DNA from 4 places in the Sinorhizobium sp. 22678 genome. Region 4 is predicted to be linked to each of the others. Evidence: predicted binding sites of a transcription regulator. Region 4 holds the regulator's gene; each other region holds the start of a gene.
The links. The regulator PhoB, encoded in region 4, activates phosphate uptake and scavenging genes when phosphate is short. The targets are predictions, from matches to a motif close to TGTCATNNANCTGTCAT.

Region 1: ACTJKL_RS15250 (DUF2794 domain-containing protein) is a predicted target of PhoB. The motif match lies at 2,128-2,144, and genes of this name have one in related genera.
Region 2: phnF (phosphonate metabolism transcriptional regulator PhnF) is a predicted target of PhoB. The motif match lies at 1,645-1,661, and genes of this name have one in related genera.
Region 3: ACTJKL_RS18690 (inorganic phosphate transporter) is a predicted target of PhoB. The motif match lies at 1,675-1,691, and genes of this name have one in related genera.

The regions. Positions count from the first base shown of each region.
Region 1 is NZ_JBQEMS010000009.1:49,529-53,133, forward strand. It holds gene ACTJKL_RS15230 (GNAT family N-acetyltransferase) at 1-144, shown strand, start outside; gene ACTJKL_RS15235 (ATP-dependent Clp protease proteolytic subunit) at 162-779, opposite strand; gene ACTJKL_RS15240 (SRPBCC family protein) at 824-1,183, opposite strand; gene ACTJKL_RS15245 (ArsR/SmtB family transcription factor) at 1,180-1,494, opposite strand; gene ACTJKL_RS15250 (DUF2794 domain-containing protein) at 1,702-2,112, opposite strand; gene ACTJKL_RS15255 (DUF1223 domain-containing protein) at 2,440-3,273, opposite strand; gene acnA (aconitate hydratase AcnA) at 3,513-3,605, opposite strand, start outside.
Region 2 is NZ_JBQEMS010000003.1:94,902-98,506, forward strand. It holds gene scpA (methylmalonyl-CoA mutase) at 1-849, shown strand, start outside; gene phnF (phosphonate metabolism transcriptional regulator PhnF) at 870-1,604, opposite strand; gene phnG (phosphonate C-P lyase system protein PhnG) at 1,730-2,194, shown strand; gene phnH (phosphonate C-P lyase system protein PhnH) at 2,194-2,796, shown strand; gene ACTJKL_RS06055 (carbon-phosphorus lyase complex subunit) at 2,801-3,605, shown strand, end outside.
Region 3 is NZ_JBQEMS010000011.1:247,171-250,775, reverse strand. It holds gene ACTJKL_RS18700 (FadR/GntR family transcriptional regulator) at 1-733, shown strand, start outside; gene ACTJKL_RS18695 (NUDIX hydrolase) at 1,007-1,513, shown strand; gene ACTJKL_RS18690 (inorganic phosphate transporter) at 1,696-3,201, shown strand; gene ACTJKL_RS18685 (16S rRNA (uracil(1498)-N(3))-methyltransferase) at 3,218-3,605, shown strand, end outside.
Region 4 is NZ_JBQEMS010000021.1:71,819-75,423, reverse strand. It holds gene ACTJKL_RS25040 (aspartate aminotransferase family protein) at 1-548, opposite strand, end outside; gene ACTJKL_RS25035 (GcrA family cell cycle regulator) at 957-1,478, shown strand; gene phoB (phosphate regulon transcriptional regulator PhoB) at 1,586-2,269, opposite strand; gene phoU (phosphate signaling complex protein PhoU) at 2,380-3,093, opposite strand; gene pstB (phosphate ABC transporter ATP-binding protein PstB) at 3,183-3,605, opposite strand, start outside.

The DNA of each region.
Region 1 (3,605 bases), on a different contig from region 4:
TTCGAACTGCAGGGGCTGATGAAGGCAACCGGCTTCAAGCATGGCCGGTGGCTGGATACGGCCTTGATGCAGCGGCCGCTCGGAGAAGGAACCGCAACGAAGCCCGCCGAGGGCGTCTATCCGGATACGCTTTATAGGAGCTGAGCCTGCGCAGGTGAGCTTCAAGCGTCAAATTCAGCGCCCAACTCCCGTTCGGTGAGGATGCGGTCGATCAGACCCCACTCCAGAGCTTCTTCCGCCGTCATGAAACGGTCGCGATCCATCGCGCGCTCGAATTCTTCATATGTTCGCCCGCAATGCTCGGCATAAAGCCGCGTCATGCGGTGTTTGGTTCGCCTGATTTCCTCGGCATGGATGAGCATATCGGAGGCCTGTCCCTGAAAGCCGCCCGAAGGTTGATGGACGAGAATGTTTGCATTGGGCAGGGAGGTGCGCTCGCCCGCTTGGCCTGCCATCAGCAGGAACGAACCCATCGAACGGGCCGTCCCCATGCAAAGCGTATGCACGGGCGCCCGGATGTAACGCATCGTGTCGTACATCGCGAAGCCGCTGGTAACGACACCGCCGGGCGAGTTTATATAGAGTTGGATCGGTTTTCTGGGGCTTTCGGCTTCCAGGAACAACAACTGTGCGCAAACGAGAGCAGACACTGCATCGTTCACCTCGCCGTTCAGAAAGATTACTCGCTCACGCAGCAGGCGGGAATAGATGTCGAATGAGCGCTCGCCACGGCTGGATTGCTCGACGACCATAGGGACGAGTTGCATCGCTTCGCGCATAGGCGAACTCCTGTCTGATTAACTTGTTTTGGTAGAATGAGGCGTCAGGCGGCGCGCATCAGCCAAAGCCGGTTGCTGTTCGCCGCCGGCGGAGTTCGCGGAGCCAGCCGCTCATCCTCCAGCCCATGGATAATTCTCAGAATCGTGCCGCCGTCATTGCTGGGCCTGACCTGGAACGCCACGAGGCTTTCGAGAAAGGGAGGTTCGTCGTCGCGCATTCTGTAGCGAATTTCCTTGCCCGGTGCGGTGGAGACAGGCTCGGCCCCAGCCAGTTCCCGCCTGGGCAGCCATCGCTCACGGAACTCAGGCATGCTGATTGCCCGCCACACCTTTTCGGGCGATTCATCGAGTTCGTATTCGAGCACCAGATTCCTTGCCGGCTCGTTCAGTTCCACATCGTTCATTGATCCATATCCCTCAGCAAGACCTTCAACGCATCGATCCGCGCCGGCCAGTAGGCGCGATATTTCGCCAGCCATCCGGCAACGAGCGCCAGCCCCTCCGGGTCGACCTCGTAGTTCACGAAGCGCCCCTGCCGTTCCTCCCGCACCAGCTTTGCATTACGCAACACGTGGAGATGTTGGGACATGGCCGGCTGGCTGATGTCCATTCCGTTGCGCAAGGCACTGGCGTTCATGCTTCCGCTCGCCAGCTTCTCGAAGATTGCACGGCGTGTCGGGTCAGCGAGCGCTTTGAATATGTCGTTCTCAGTCATGACGTCAGATAAGCATACACTTATCTGATTCGCAACACGGATGGCACGCTTCGATGCAAGCGGTTTGGCGCCGCCAACCGATTCAGGGATAAATCCGCACGCGGGGAGAGGGGGACCGAGGCGAAGCGCTGCCGCTTGTCCCTTCGCCCCGCCTGCGGGGAGAAGGTGCCGGCAGGCGGATGAGGGGCAGCTCCGAGTGATATGTCGTCAGGTTTTGACGAGCTTCAGCACCTTGTCGAAGGCCTTGAGCACCTGGGCGAGCTCGTGGCCCCGCTTCAATATCGTCCCGTGAGCGTTGAGCACGCTGAAGGCGCCCTGTTTCGCGGCGAGCTTCGGGTTTTTCTCGATGCGGTAGAGAGGCACTTCTCCGGCGCGCTTGAACACTGAAAAAACGGCCCGGTCCCTCAGGTGGTCGATCGCATAGTCGCGCCACTCCCCTTCGCCCACCATACGGCCGTAGACCTTGAGGATCAGGTCGAGTTCGCGGCGATGGAAGGTGACGGGCGGGGGGTTCTTGGCTTGCTTGTATTCGTGAAGATCGACGACCACGTCGGAGGTGGTCTGGCCGTAGTGACGTGCTTCGCCTCGCGGCAAATCCGTTTCATCAGTCATCGGCATTTCCGGCCTTCTAATGTGACAGGACCACGACAGTGTGCCTCACACGATCGGAAAAGCAAGCCGGAAGCTGTTGATCAATGTCAGCAATTCTTGGGGCTGCCGCAATTCAGTCAAAACGCCGCCCCAATTCGCCGCAACACTCCGACCGCTGCCGGACAGAGTCGTTGCCACCGTATGTCCGGCCAGCCGTCATGCTGCGGGAGGTTCTCGAACGCAGACATGGCTGGTTCGGTCCGGTAACTTCGAACCCTCAGCCCCAGCCCCTCGATGCTGCCGGGCCGAACCATCCCCTGTTCCGCCGCAAGCGATGCGGAACATTTCCTGTCATCAGAGCTTTCCCTGCGGCCCCGCGAGAACCGTTGCGGCGCCGATGATGGCTCCCGGCGTTTCCTTGTCCTTCATCGATTGCAGCAGCACCGCGCAACCGCTATTGCCCTGGCCTTCGATCAGGACCGAGGCGGGCAGCGTGAATTCCGCTGGCTTGCCCTCCCACATGCCGATGGTCTGGATGTCGCGCACCGCATGCCAATACGCGATCTCCTTGCCGCTGTTCTCGCCCTTCTCGACCTTGACCACCCTTGCCCGGTCGAAATAGACGACGACGACGTTCGCCCTGCCTTTGCCGGCACCGACCTTGATCGAGATTTCATCGCCGCCGATCGAGGCGGCGATCGGCACCGACAGACCCTTGCCCTTCTCGTCCATCAAGGCAAGCCGGTTCCTGATGGCCGGCAGGTCCGCGCCGTTGGCATGGTCGCGCCCGTTCAGGATCGCCTGCGGCGTATAGACGCCGTAGCGGCCGAGCATCCGCGCATAGGCATATTGCCGCTCGGTATTTTCCTTGGAAGCGAGCGTGTCCGCCCATCCGAGATAGTTCCAATAGTCGACATGATAGGCGAGCGCGACGACCTCGCCTTCATCGACGAGCTTCTTGAGCGCCGCGTCCGCCGGGGGACAAGAGGAGCAGCCCTGGCTGGTGAAGAGTTCGACGACGCCCTTGAGCGCCCCGTCCTTGACCGCTCCGTCCTTGACCGCTCCATCCTTGACCGGGCCGCTCTCGGCCGCCCTGCCGTCATCCGCTGCGGAAGCTCCGCAGAACGCACCAAACAGCCCGATCGCCAGGGCGAGACGTCGGATTGTTGGTGTGCAGGCGGATATCATGGCGTCTTTGTTCGTGCTCGTTAGAGCACTTCCGGGAAAATGTGGAACGTTTCCATCCGGAAGTGCGTCGCTTCAACGCGTTTGCCGCGCGGGGAGACCCCTACATACGACGGGTATTCTTCAACGAAAAGTCACGTTGGAGTGACTGCCGCAAAGCCGGCCAAAACCCTGTGGACCGGACAATAAAAAGCCGGGGCGTCGATGTGGACGCCCCGGCTTTTCTGTTCATACGTCGCCGATCAGGCGGCGAGATCGCGCAGAACCGTCTGCAGGATGCCGCCATTGTTGACGTAGGTGACCTCGTCGAGCGTATCGATGCGGCAAATGAGCGG
Region 2 (3,605 bases), on a different contig from region 4:
AAGCGGCTGATCGAAGAGGCCGCGACCCGACGGCAAGCCGCCGTAGACCGCGGCGAGGAGGTCATCGTCGGCGTCAACCGGTACCGGCTCGAGAACGAGCAGCCGATCGACATTCTCCAGATCGACAATGCCGCGGTTCGGGCGGCTCAGATCAAGCGGATCGAGGAGACGAGGCGCCGGCGGGACTCACGGAAGATGAAGGAAGCGCTGGACGCGCTGGCCGACGTGGCGCGCAGCGGCAAGGGCAATCTGCTCGCCGCCGCCGTCGAGGCCGCCCGGGCGCGCGCCACCGTCGGCGAAATCACCGATGCCATGCGGGAGGCTTTCGGCGATTACACCGCCATTCCGGAAGTCGTCACCGACATCTACGGCAAGGCTTATGAAGGAGATCCGGAACTCGGCGTACTCGCCGGGCGGCTCGGGGAAGCGACGAAGCGGCTCGGCCACAAGCCGAAGATCATGGTAGCCAAGCTCGGCCAGGACGGACACGACCGCGGCGCCAAGGTGATCGCATCCGCCTTCGGCGATATCGGCTTCGATGTCGTCGCAGGCCCCTTGTTCCAGACGCCGGAAGAAGCCGCCGATCTGGCGCTCGCCGAAGAGGTCACCGTAATCGGCGTTTCATCGCTTGCCGCCGGCCACAGGACGCTGATGCCGCAACTCGCAGAGGCACTGAAGAAGCGCGGCGGCGAGGACATTATCGTCGTCTGCGGCGGTGTCATTCCCCGGCAGGACTATGATTATCTGATGGAGAACGGCGTCGCCGCCGTCTTCGGACCCGGCACCCAGGTGCTCGACGCCGCGCGCGCCGTGCTGGATCTGATCGAAGGCAGGCGGCGAAACGTGTAGTCCGCGCCGTCCGGCCGAGTTCAAGTCTCGATCCGGAGCTTCATCCGGTCGGCGGCAAAGCGCGTTCGCGAATATTCGACCGGGCGGCCTCCGAGATCCGCATTGATCGATTGCGTCTCCATGACGATCGCCCCCGGCGAGAGTTTCAGAAGCGAGAGTTCCTCTGCGTCCGCGTGCCGCGCGACGATCTCCGTCGAGACCCGGACGTAGTCGTCGAGCCCATGCACGGCAAAGGCCTTGGTGACCGATCCGAGCCGCCCATATTCCTCCGCCATCCTCGCAAAGCGCTCGGCGGGGTAGTAGCTGACCGCCGTCGAAAGCGGCCGCCCGTCGCCGCTGCTGACGGTGCTGAGCTCGATGAGAGGGGTGCCCGGGGGAACGCCAAGCGCAGCGGCGATTTCGCCGCTTGCCGACACTTGGCGATGCCCCCGGAGCTCGGTTCCGATTTCCTTCACCTGGCGGCCGAGGCCTTGCGAGAAGCGAGTGCGCCGCGAGATCGGATAGCTCACACGATCCTTGCGCTCGATCATCGTGCCGCGCCCCTGCACCGCGCGCACCAGACCTTCTTCCGCGAGTGCTGCCAGCGCGCTGCGCACGGTGTGGCGATTGACGCCGAATTCCGCTGCAAGGGCCGTCTCCGGCGGCACCATGCCGGTCGCGTCATAGTCGCCGTTGCTGATCGCCAGCCGTATCCTGTCGGCAATCTGCCGCCATAGCGCCACGCCCATCTGCCGTTCGACGACCTTCGCCACCATCTTCTTCGCCCCACTTCTTCGCCGCCGGTTTCTTGGCAAATGTCACAAGCCTGTCATTTGCGAAGGCTATGGAAAGGTATAAGATGTATAGTTGTCTAGATCAATAGACATTTTGGAGTGAGATGATGGACGCAGCGAAGACAAGTGATGAAGGCATCGCTCAGCGCCGGGAAGGCATGCGGCTTCTGGCGCGCGCCACGCTCGGCGAACTTTCCATGGCCTGGGACGCGATCGACGACAAGCCGGAGGTGGCGCCGGTGCGCGGTCCGGAAACCGGGCTCGTCATGGTGCGCGGCAAGATCGGCGGCGGCGGCGATCCTTTCAACCTCGGCGAGGCCACCGTTTCACGCGCCACCGTGCGGCTTGCGACCGGAGAGATCGGCCATGGGCAACTGCTCGGCACCGACAAGGCACGCGCCCGCTTTGCCGCGATCTTCGACGCGCTTTTTCAGAGCGCTGCGCATCGCGCAAGCGTCGAGGCGCTGCACGAGCAGGTGGCCGCTCGCCTTGATGCGGAAGACCGTCGCAAGGCCGAGGAAACGGCTGCGACCCGCGTCGACTTCTTCACCATGGTCCGCGGAGAGGATTGATGACGGCCAAATCGCAAATCTATAGCGGCGCCTTCGCCGATCCCGTCTTCGAGGCGCAGTCCGTGTTCCGCAGCCTGATGGACTGCTTCGCCCGCCCGGGCACCGTCGGCCGGCTTTCCACTGCTGCAGCCCCTCCGGCGCCACTCGGAGAGGCAAGCGGAGCTGTCGCGCTCACGCTCTGCGACCACGACACGCCGGTCTGGCTATCGCCGGCGCTCTCCAAATCCTCCGCGCCGAAGTGGATCGCGTTTCACACCGGCGCGGGCGTCACCGAGACGAAGGACGAGGCTCGCTTTGCCTTCTTCGAGAAGGACGCGGCTGTGCCGGGCTTCGACCAGTTCTCCCTCGGCACGCAGGAATATCCCGACCGTTCCACCACGCTCGTCGTCGAGGTGGAAGCGCTCGAGGGCGGGCAACCGCTGATCGGCCGGGGACCCGGAATCAAGAACGGGATCGTCATCGCACCGAAGGGCCTGCCTGACGTGTTCCTCGACCTCTGGGCCGCCAACCGGGCGATCTTTCCACGCGGCATCGATCTCGTCCTGACGGCGCGCGAGGCAGTGCTTTGCCTGCCGCGCACCACCAAACTCGAACGGGAGTAAGCGCATGTATGTAGCCGTCAAGGGCGGAGAAGCCGCCATTGCCAATGCTCACCGGCTGCTGGCCGACCGCCGGCGTGGCGACCGGGCGCTGCCCGCGATCACCATAGAACAGGTCGTCGAGCAGCTCGGGCTCGCGGTCGACCGCGTGATGGCCGAGGCCTCGCTTTACGACCGTGCGCTTGCGGCGCTTGCCGTGCGCCAGGCGCGCGGCGACATGATCGAGGCGATCTTCATCCTGCGCGCCTACCGCACGACCCTTCCGCGATTCGGCTATTCCGAACCGGTCGACACCGCGAAAATGAAGGTCGAACGGCGCGTCTCGGCCACCTACAAGGACCTCCCCGGCGGCCAGCTGCTCGGCCCCACCTTCGACTATACGCACCGGCTTCTCGACCCGTCGCTCATCGGCGAACAGCCGGTCGATGAGCCGGCGCTCAAGGAGCCGGGCGAACATGTCATGCGCGTCTCCGACATTCTCGACGGCGAAGGCCTGATCGAGGGCGACGGCCAGATGCCGGAAGCTCACGTGGCGGGGGACCTGACGCGCGAGCCGATGGAATTTCCGATGGCGCGCGATCTCCGCCTGCAGGCGCTTGCCCGTGGCGACGAGGGATTCCTGCTGGCGCTCGCCTACTCCACGCAGCGCGGCTATGGCCGCACGCATCCCTTCGTCGGCGAGGTCAGGATAGGCGAGGTCGAGGTCGAACTGGAGCTGCCGGAGCTGGGCTTTGCCGTTTCACTTGGGGTCATCCGCGTTACCGAATGCCAGATGGTCAACCAGTTCAAAGGCTCGGCCAAGCAGCCGCCGC
Region 3 (3,605 bases), on a different contig from region 4:
GGTGGTGCAGCAGATCGAGCTTCTGATCCTCGAGGGCGTATTACGCGACGGCGATCGCTTGCCGGGCGAGCGAGAACTCTCCAGGCGCTTCGACGTGTCGCGGCCGATCCTGCGTGAGGCGCTCAAGGAGTTGGAGGCGCGCGGTCTCGTCGAAAGCCGGCATGGCGGCGGCACGTTCGTCGCCGACGTGGTCGGCCAGATCTTTTCCAAACCCCTGATCGAGCTCATCGGACGCCACCACAAGGCGACCCAGGACTATCTCGAATACCGGCGCGAACTCGAAGGCTTGACGGCGGAACTGGCGGCGACCCGCGCAACCGACTTCGACCGCGACATTCTTACCCGCGTCATCAAACGCATGCGCGCCGCACACGAGAGCGGCAACTTCGCCGAAGAACTCGAAGCCGATATCGAACTGCACAATGCCATCGGCGAAAGCGCTCATAATATCATCCTGCTTCACACCCTCAGGGCCTGTTACAGGCTGCTGACCCAAGGCATCTTCTTCCACCGCAATTCCGTCTTCGACGCGCCCGGCGCACGCGACCAGCTTCTCGCGCAGCACGAGGCGATCTATGCGGCGATCATGGTCGGCGATCCGCAAACCGCCAAGGCGGCCGCGCAGAGCCACATCGATTTCGTCGCCACGGCAGCGCGCGAGGCCGAGCGCAGCGGAGAGTGGGTGCGCATTGCCCGCCTGCGCCTGCAGCAGCGCGATCGCGCGGGTTCCTGACCCGTCGCGCGCCCGACAAGCGCAAAAGTACGGATGGCGAGTGCCCCGTGGTAAAATTCCAGCCGATTTCCTAAATATGGTCATGGGACAGTGGTTCGGTCGGAACCGCGACTCCGCGCTTTGCGTTAGCTGGGTGATGCATAGTCCCGAAAAGGAAGAGCGTGAATCCGAATGAATGCGGCGCGTTTGACGAACGCATTTACAGCGGCATGCGACGGTTCATACTCGGGTCGCGCGCACTAACCACTGATTCGTTGAGGAGTATCGGGAATCTTGAACTTTCTGCACCGGCTCGCTTCTGATGTGCAACTCATGCTGCGTCGCCCGGCGCGAATGCAGTATGCGGCGCTGTGCTATCGGCTTGCCAGGAAGACGAATGCGCTGGAAATCCTGGTGATCACCAGCCGCGACACCGGCCGGTGGGTCATCCCCAAGGGGTGGCCGATGCAGGGCAAGCAGGCACACGAGGTCGCCGAGCGCGAGGCCTATGAGGAAGCCGGGGTGAAGGGCAAGGTGCAGAGGGCCGCCATCGGCGCCTACGTCTATCAGAAGCGGATGGACCACGGCCTGGAGATCTCCTGCAAGGTGCAGGTGCATGCGCTCGAAGTCGAGGATTTCTGCAAGAACTTCCCGGAGAAAGGCAGCAGGCGGCTGGAATGGGTCGACTATCGTGAGGCGGCAAAGCGCGTTGCAGAGCCTTCGCTGAAAGAGCTTATCCTCGATTTCGGCAAACGCCTCGGCCCCGACCCGGAGCAGCGGCCGAAAGCCTCCAGCAACTGACGGCGAGGCGGAAGCCCACGGCATCCGCCCCGACGACTGGTCGAACGCGCAAGCTCGCCGCAGGCTGCGACATGCCGGATCGGGTAACGCCCCGGCCGCACCCCCTCGCCCCCCTCGTCAATTCCTCTTGAATACGCCCGTTTGTGCCGCTACTGGCGAATATTACAGTTGGAGAACAGCCATTGGCCAAGCCGCGACCGCGCCTCGAAAAGCTGACGCTCGACAAGGATCTCGACAAGTTCAGCCTTGCCGAGGAAGCGTCGCATCACGTCATGCGCAGATTGGCTGCTCCCGGACTTGCCGCTCTCTTCCTGATCCTCAGCATGGGTTTCGCGGCGAGCTATTTCACCGGCGCCTCCGGTGCGGCCGTGGTGGTTGCAGCAGCGGCGGTCGCGGGCTACATGGCGATGAACATCGGCGCCAACGACGTCACCAACAACGTCGGAGCGGCGGTCGGCGCAAAGGCGATATCGATGCCCGTGGCGCTGGGGATTGCGGCGGTGTTCGAGATCGCCGGAGCGCTGATCGCCGGCCGTAAGGTCACGCTGACCGTAGAGGCCGGGATCATCGACGGCACGCAGGTGGTCGGCGCCGAAGGGCTGGTCTGGGTGATGCTCTCGGCGCTTATCTCATCGGCGATCTGGATCAATATCGCGACCTACTCGCGTGCGCCCGTTTCGACGACGCATTCGCTCATCGGCGGCATTATCGGCGCAGGGGTCGCCGCCGCCGGGCTTTCCAGCGTCAAGTGGTGGGCGATCGCCGGCATCACAGCGAGCTGGACGATTTCGCCCGTGCTCGGCGGGATCATTGCCGCACTCTTCCTCGCCTTCCTGAAGGAGTTCGTCATCTATCGCGATGACAAGATCTCCGCCGCCCGGCGCTGGATGCCTGTCGTCCTCGGCGTCACCGCCGGTTCGTTCACGGCCTATGTCGCGGTCTTTGCAATCGACCATCTGGCTTCCGTTCCGCTTCCGACCGGCCTGGCGATCGGCGGACTGGCCGGGATCGTTTGCTACATCGTGTCGAAGCCGTGGATCCACCGCCAGTCGGAAGGCCTCGAAAACCGCAACCAGTCGCTTCGCAAGCTGTTCCGCCTGCCGCTCATCTTCTCGGCCGCCCTGCTCTCCTTCGCCCATGGCGCAAACGACGTATCGAACGCGATCGGCCCGCTGTCGGCGATCGTCTCGGCTGTCGACGGCGTGATCTCGACCGCGGATTCGGACGCCCCCTTCTGGGTACTCCTCATCGGCGCACTCGGCATTTCGGTGGGTCTTCTGCTCTACGGTCCGCTGCTGATCCGCGTCGTCGGCGAGGAAATCACGCGTCTCAACCCGATGCGCGCCTTCTGCGTGGCGCTTGCGACCGCCGTGACGGTTCTGCTTGCCTCGGCTCTCGGCCTGCCGATCAGTTCCACCCACACGGCGGTCGGCGCCGTGTTCGGCGTCGGCTTCTTTCGCGAGTGGTACACGCGTCACTCGCAACGGCGGCTCGAATATGTCCGGCGCAAGACGGGCCAGACCGAATTCATGGAAAAGGGCGAGGCGAACTTTGCGGAAGTGCGCCGCCGGCGCCTGGTGCGGCGCTCCCACTTCCTGACCATCGTCGCCGCCTGGGTCATCACGGTTCCCGTGTCGGCGCTGCTCTCGGCCTTTCTCTATCTCGTCCTCTCCGGTCTGTTTCTCTAGAAGGCACCCGATACCGATGCGCGCCAATTTTCGCATGCAGCGACTGTTCATCGACAACCAGCTCCACGCCGGAGCGAAACACGAAGCCACGAGGGAGCAGTTCAACTATCTCATCAACGTCCTGCGCCTGGGTGAAGGCGCATCGCTTCTGGTCTTCAACGGCCGGGACGGCGAATGGCGGGCGGAGATAGCCATGCCTTCGCGCAAGCAGGCGGTTCTCGTCGCGGTCGAACAGACGCGCCCTCAGCCCGCCCCTTGCGATCTCGTCTACCTGTTTGCGCCTCTCAAGGTAGGGCGGCTCGATTATCTCGTGCAGAAGGCGGTGGAGATGGGCGCCGGCGTGCTGCAGCCGGTCATGACCCAACATGTCCAGGGAAAGATCGGCAGCCTCGAACGCGTTCGCG
Region 4 (3,605 bases):
TCGACGAGGATCGCCGCGGTTTCTTCATTGATCGCGTTCTTGACCGCCGCGATATCGCCGAAGGGGACCTGATAGAAGCCCGGCGCCTTCGGCCCGAAGCCCTCGATGTATTTCTGCTGTCCGCCGGCGGCGATCGTTGCGAGCGTGCGGCCGTGGAAAGCACCTTCGAAGGTGATGACGTGGAACTTCTCGACGTGTCCCTTGGCGAAATGATAGCGCCGCGCCGTCTTGATCGCACATTCGAGCGCTTCCGCACCGGAATTGGTGAAGAACACCCGATCGGCGAAGGTCACCTGGGTCAGCCTCCGGGCAAGGCTTTCCTGCCCCGAAATCTCGTAGAGATTGGACAGATGCCAGACCTTGTCGGCCTGCGCCTTCAGCGCCTCGACGAGATGAGGATGGGCATGGCCGAGCGAGTTCACCGCGACACCGGCAGCGAAATCGAGATAGCGCGTGCCGTCTTCGGCGATCAGCCAAACGCCTTCACCTCGCTCGAAACGCAACGGCGCGCGCAGATAGGTGTCGTAAAGCGGCGTGGTTGCGGCCATGTCGAGCTCTCCTTCATTCCGGCGGCACGGACCATTCGGCCCGATAAAAATCAAAAATGCCGCCTTGCGGCGGCGACAGGCACTATTCCCATTTCGCACCGCGATGTCAACAAAACCAAGGTTTGCAGGCGCTTGGCGGATGCCGATTCCGAAGCGCGAAAAAATCGCACTCTGGGACTTGCAAAAATGCAACGCTCCGACAGCAAGTTGGGGAAAACCGCGAAATCGATTCGGCGCGATTCCGGCGACTCTTGCCACGGAGTCACCCTGCCGGTAGGTTAACATTCAATTACTAGACGCATGCGGCGGACCTAGTCACCAAAAGTATTATCGCGTTGAATCTTCGGGTTTTCCCGGAGAGCGGTGACGGATTCCGCCATCCCAACGCCGAGAACGGGGAGTGCAGAGATGAACTGGACTGACGAGCGGGTCGAGAAACTGAAGAAGCTGTGGTCGGAGGGCTTGAGCGCCAGCCAGATCGCGGCGCAGTTGGGCGGCGTCAGCCGCAACGCGGTCATCGGAAAGGTTCATCGGCTGAGCCTGCCCGGGCGCGCCAAGGCCGGCGGAAGCACGACCGCTGCAGCCCGGCCCAAACGGGCGACGTCTGCCCCGCGCGCACCGAACTATGCTGCGCGTTCCGTAACCCGCACCGTGACCCGCACGGCCGGTGCGACCGCGCTCAAGGAAGAGCTCGCAGTCGGCCTGGAAATGGACCAGGAGCTGCAGATCGACAGGAACATCGTCCTGCCGATGTCGCGGCGGCTGGAGCTCACGGAGCTTACCGAACGCACCTGCAAGTGGCCGATCGGCGACCCGCTCAAGGAAGAGTTCCACTTCTGCGGCAACGACTCCCCGGAAGCCTCTCCCTATTGCACCTTCCATGCCCGGCTGGCCTACCAGCCCTCCGCCGAGCGCCGGCGCATGCGCTGAGGCGCCTTGCTCATCCCGCTCTGGATGCACGACGAAAATCGGGGCCGGAAAGGCCCCTTTTTCTTTGCCATGCCGCAAGCCGGCACGGGCGCCAGCGACCTTCAGCCTCAGCTCTCCAGCGAATAGCCAGCGCCGCGCACCGTCCGGATGACGTCCGGCATGTTGGAAAAGTTCAGTGCCTTGCGCAGCCGCCCGACATGAACGTCCACGGTCCGTTCGTCGACATAGATGTCGTGTCCCCAGACACCGTCCAGGAGCTGTGAACGGGAGAAGACGCGCCCCGGTGAGGACATCAGAAATTCCAGCAGCCGGAACTCCGTCGGGCCGAGGCGCACTTCGCGACTGCGGCGGTGGACGCGGTGCGTCTCCCGGTCGAGCTCGATATCGCCGCAGCGCAGGAGCGTCGACAGAACCTCGGGCTTGGCGCGCCTGAGCATCGCCTTGACCCTCGCCATCAGTTCCGGCGTCGAGAAGGGCTTGACGACGTAATCGTCGGCGCCGGTGGCAAGGCCCCGCACGCGCTCGCTTTCCTCGCCGCGCGCGGTCAGCATGATGATCGGCAGGCGCTCCGTTTCCGGCCGCTGGCGCAGCCTGCGGCAGAGCTCGATACCGGAAACCCCGGGCAGCATCCAATCGAGGATGAGAAGGTCGGGCAGGCGCTCCTGCAGGCGGATCTCCGCCTCGTCGCCGCGAAGGATCGTATCGACCTCGAAGCCTTCCGCCTCGAGATTGTAGCGCAGGAGAACGCTCAGGGCTTCCTCGTCTTCGACTACGGCAATCTTCGGCAACATTCAGTAGGACTCCTTCCTACGCACGACAGCCGTCATGCCGCCGCACACGGTGGTAGGCCGCACCGAGGCGGCCGGAACAATTCTGCATAGGCACCGGATGCCGGGCGATCTCAGTCCGTCACGGAACCCAATGTCGACGTCATGTCGTCCTTCGGCCGTTCGCCCTGCGGCTGGGCGCCTGTCGCCATATAGTAGATCGTTTCGGCGATATTGGTCGCGTGATCGCCGATACGCTCGATGTTCTTGGCGCAGAAGAGAAGATGCGTGCACGGCGTGATGTTGCGCGGATCTTCCATCATATAGGTCAGCAGTTCCCGGAACAGGGACGTGTAGATCGCATCGATCTCTTCATCGCGTTCGCGAATGCTGTTCGCCTTTTCCGGCGAACGGGACGCGTAGACGTCCAGGACTTCCTTCAACTGAACGAGCGCGAGCTCGGCCAGGTGTTCGAGGCCGCGCGCAAGCTTGCGCGGTATGCCTGAACCGGCCACGGCAATCACCCGCTTTGCGGTGTTCTTGCCGAGGTCGCCCACGCGCTCCAGGTCCGCGGCGATGCGGATCGAACCCATGATCTCCCGCAAATCCGAGGCCATGGGCTGGCGTTTGGCAATGGTGACGATCGCCTTTTCGCCGATCTGCCGTTCCGCGTCGTCCAGAATGGTGTCGTCGGAGATCACCTTCTGGGCCAGGGCGAGATCGGAATTGACGAGCGCACGGACGGAGTCCGCCACCATCTGCTCGGCGAGACCGCCCATCTCGGAGATGCGGCGCGTGAGATACTTCAACTCTTCGTCGAAGGCGGACATGATGTGTGCGTGAGACATATTCGTTTCCTCGGGGGACGCGCTGTTCTGAATGGGCCTCGTTCGGTCTTGACCGGGAGGGACGGAAAAACTCCGCCCCTCTCCGGCCATCAGCCGAAGCGGCCCATGATGTAGTCCTGGGTGCGCTGATCGTCCGGGTTGGTGAACATTTTATCGGTATCGTTCTCCTCGACGAGATTGCCGAGATGGAACATGGCCGTGCGCTGCGACACGCGCGCCGCCTGCTGCATCGAGTGGGTGACGATCACGATCGTGAAATTCGCCCGCAATTCGTGGATGAGTTCCTCGACTTTCGCGGTCGCGATCGGATCAAGCGCCGAGCAGGGCTCGTCCATCAGAATGACTTCCGGGCTGACGGCAACGGCGCGGGCGATGCAGAGGCGCTGCTGCTGGCCGCCGGAAAGCCCGGTGCCCGGCTCCTGCAGCCGATCCTTCACCTCGTTCCAGAGCCCGGCCTTCTGCAGGCTCGTTTCCACGACCTCGTCGAGCTCGGTCTTGGTGCGTGCCAGGCC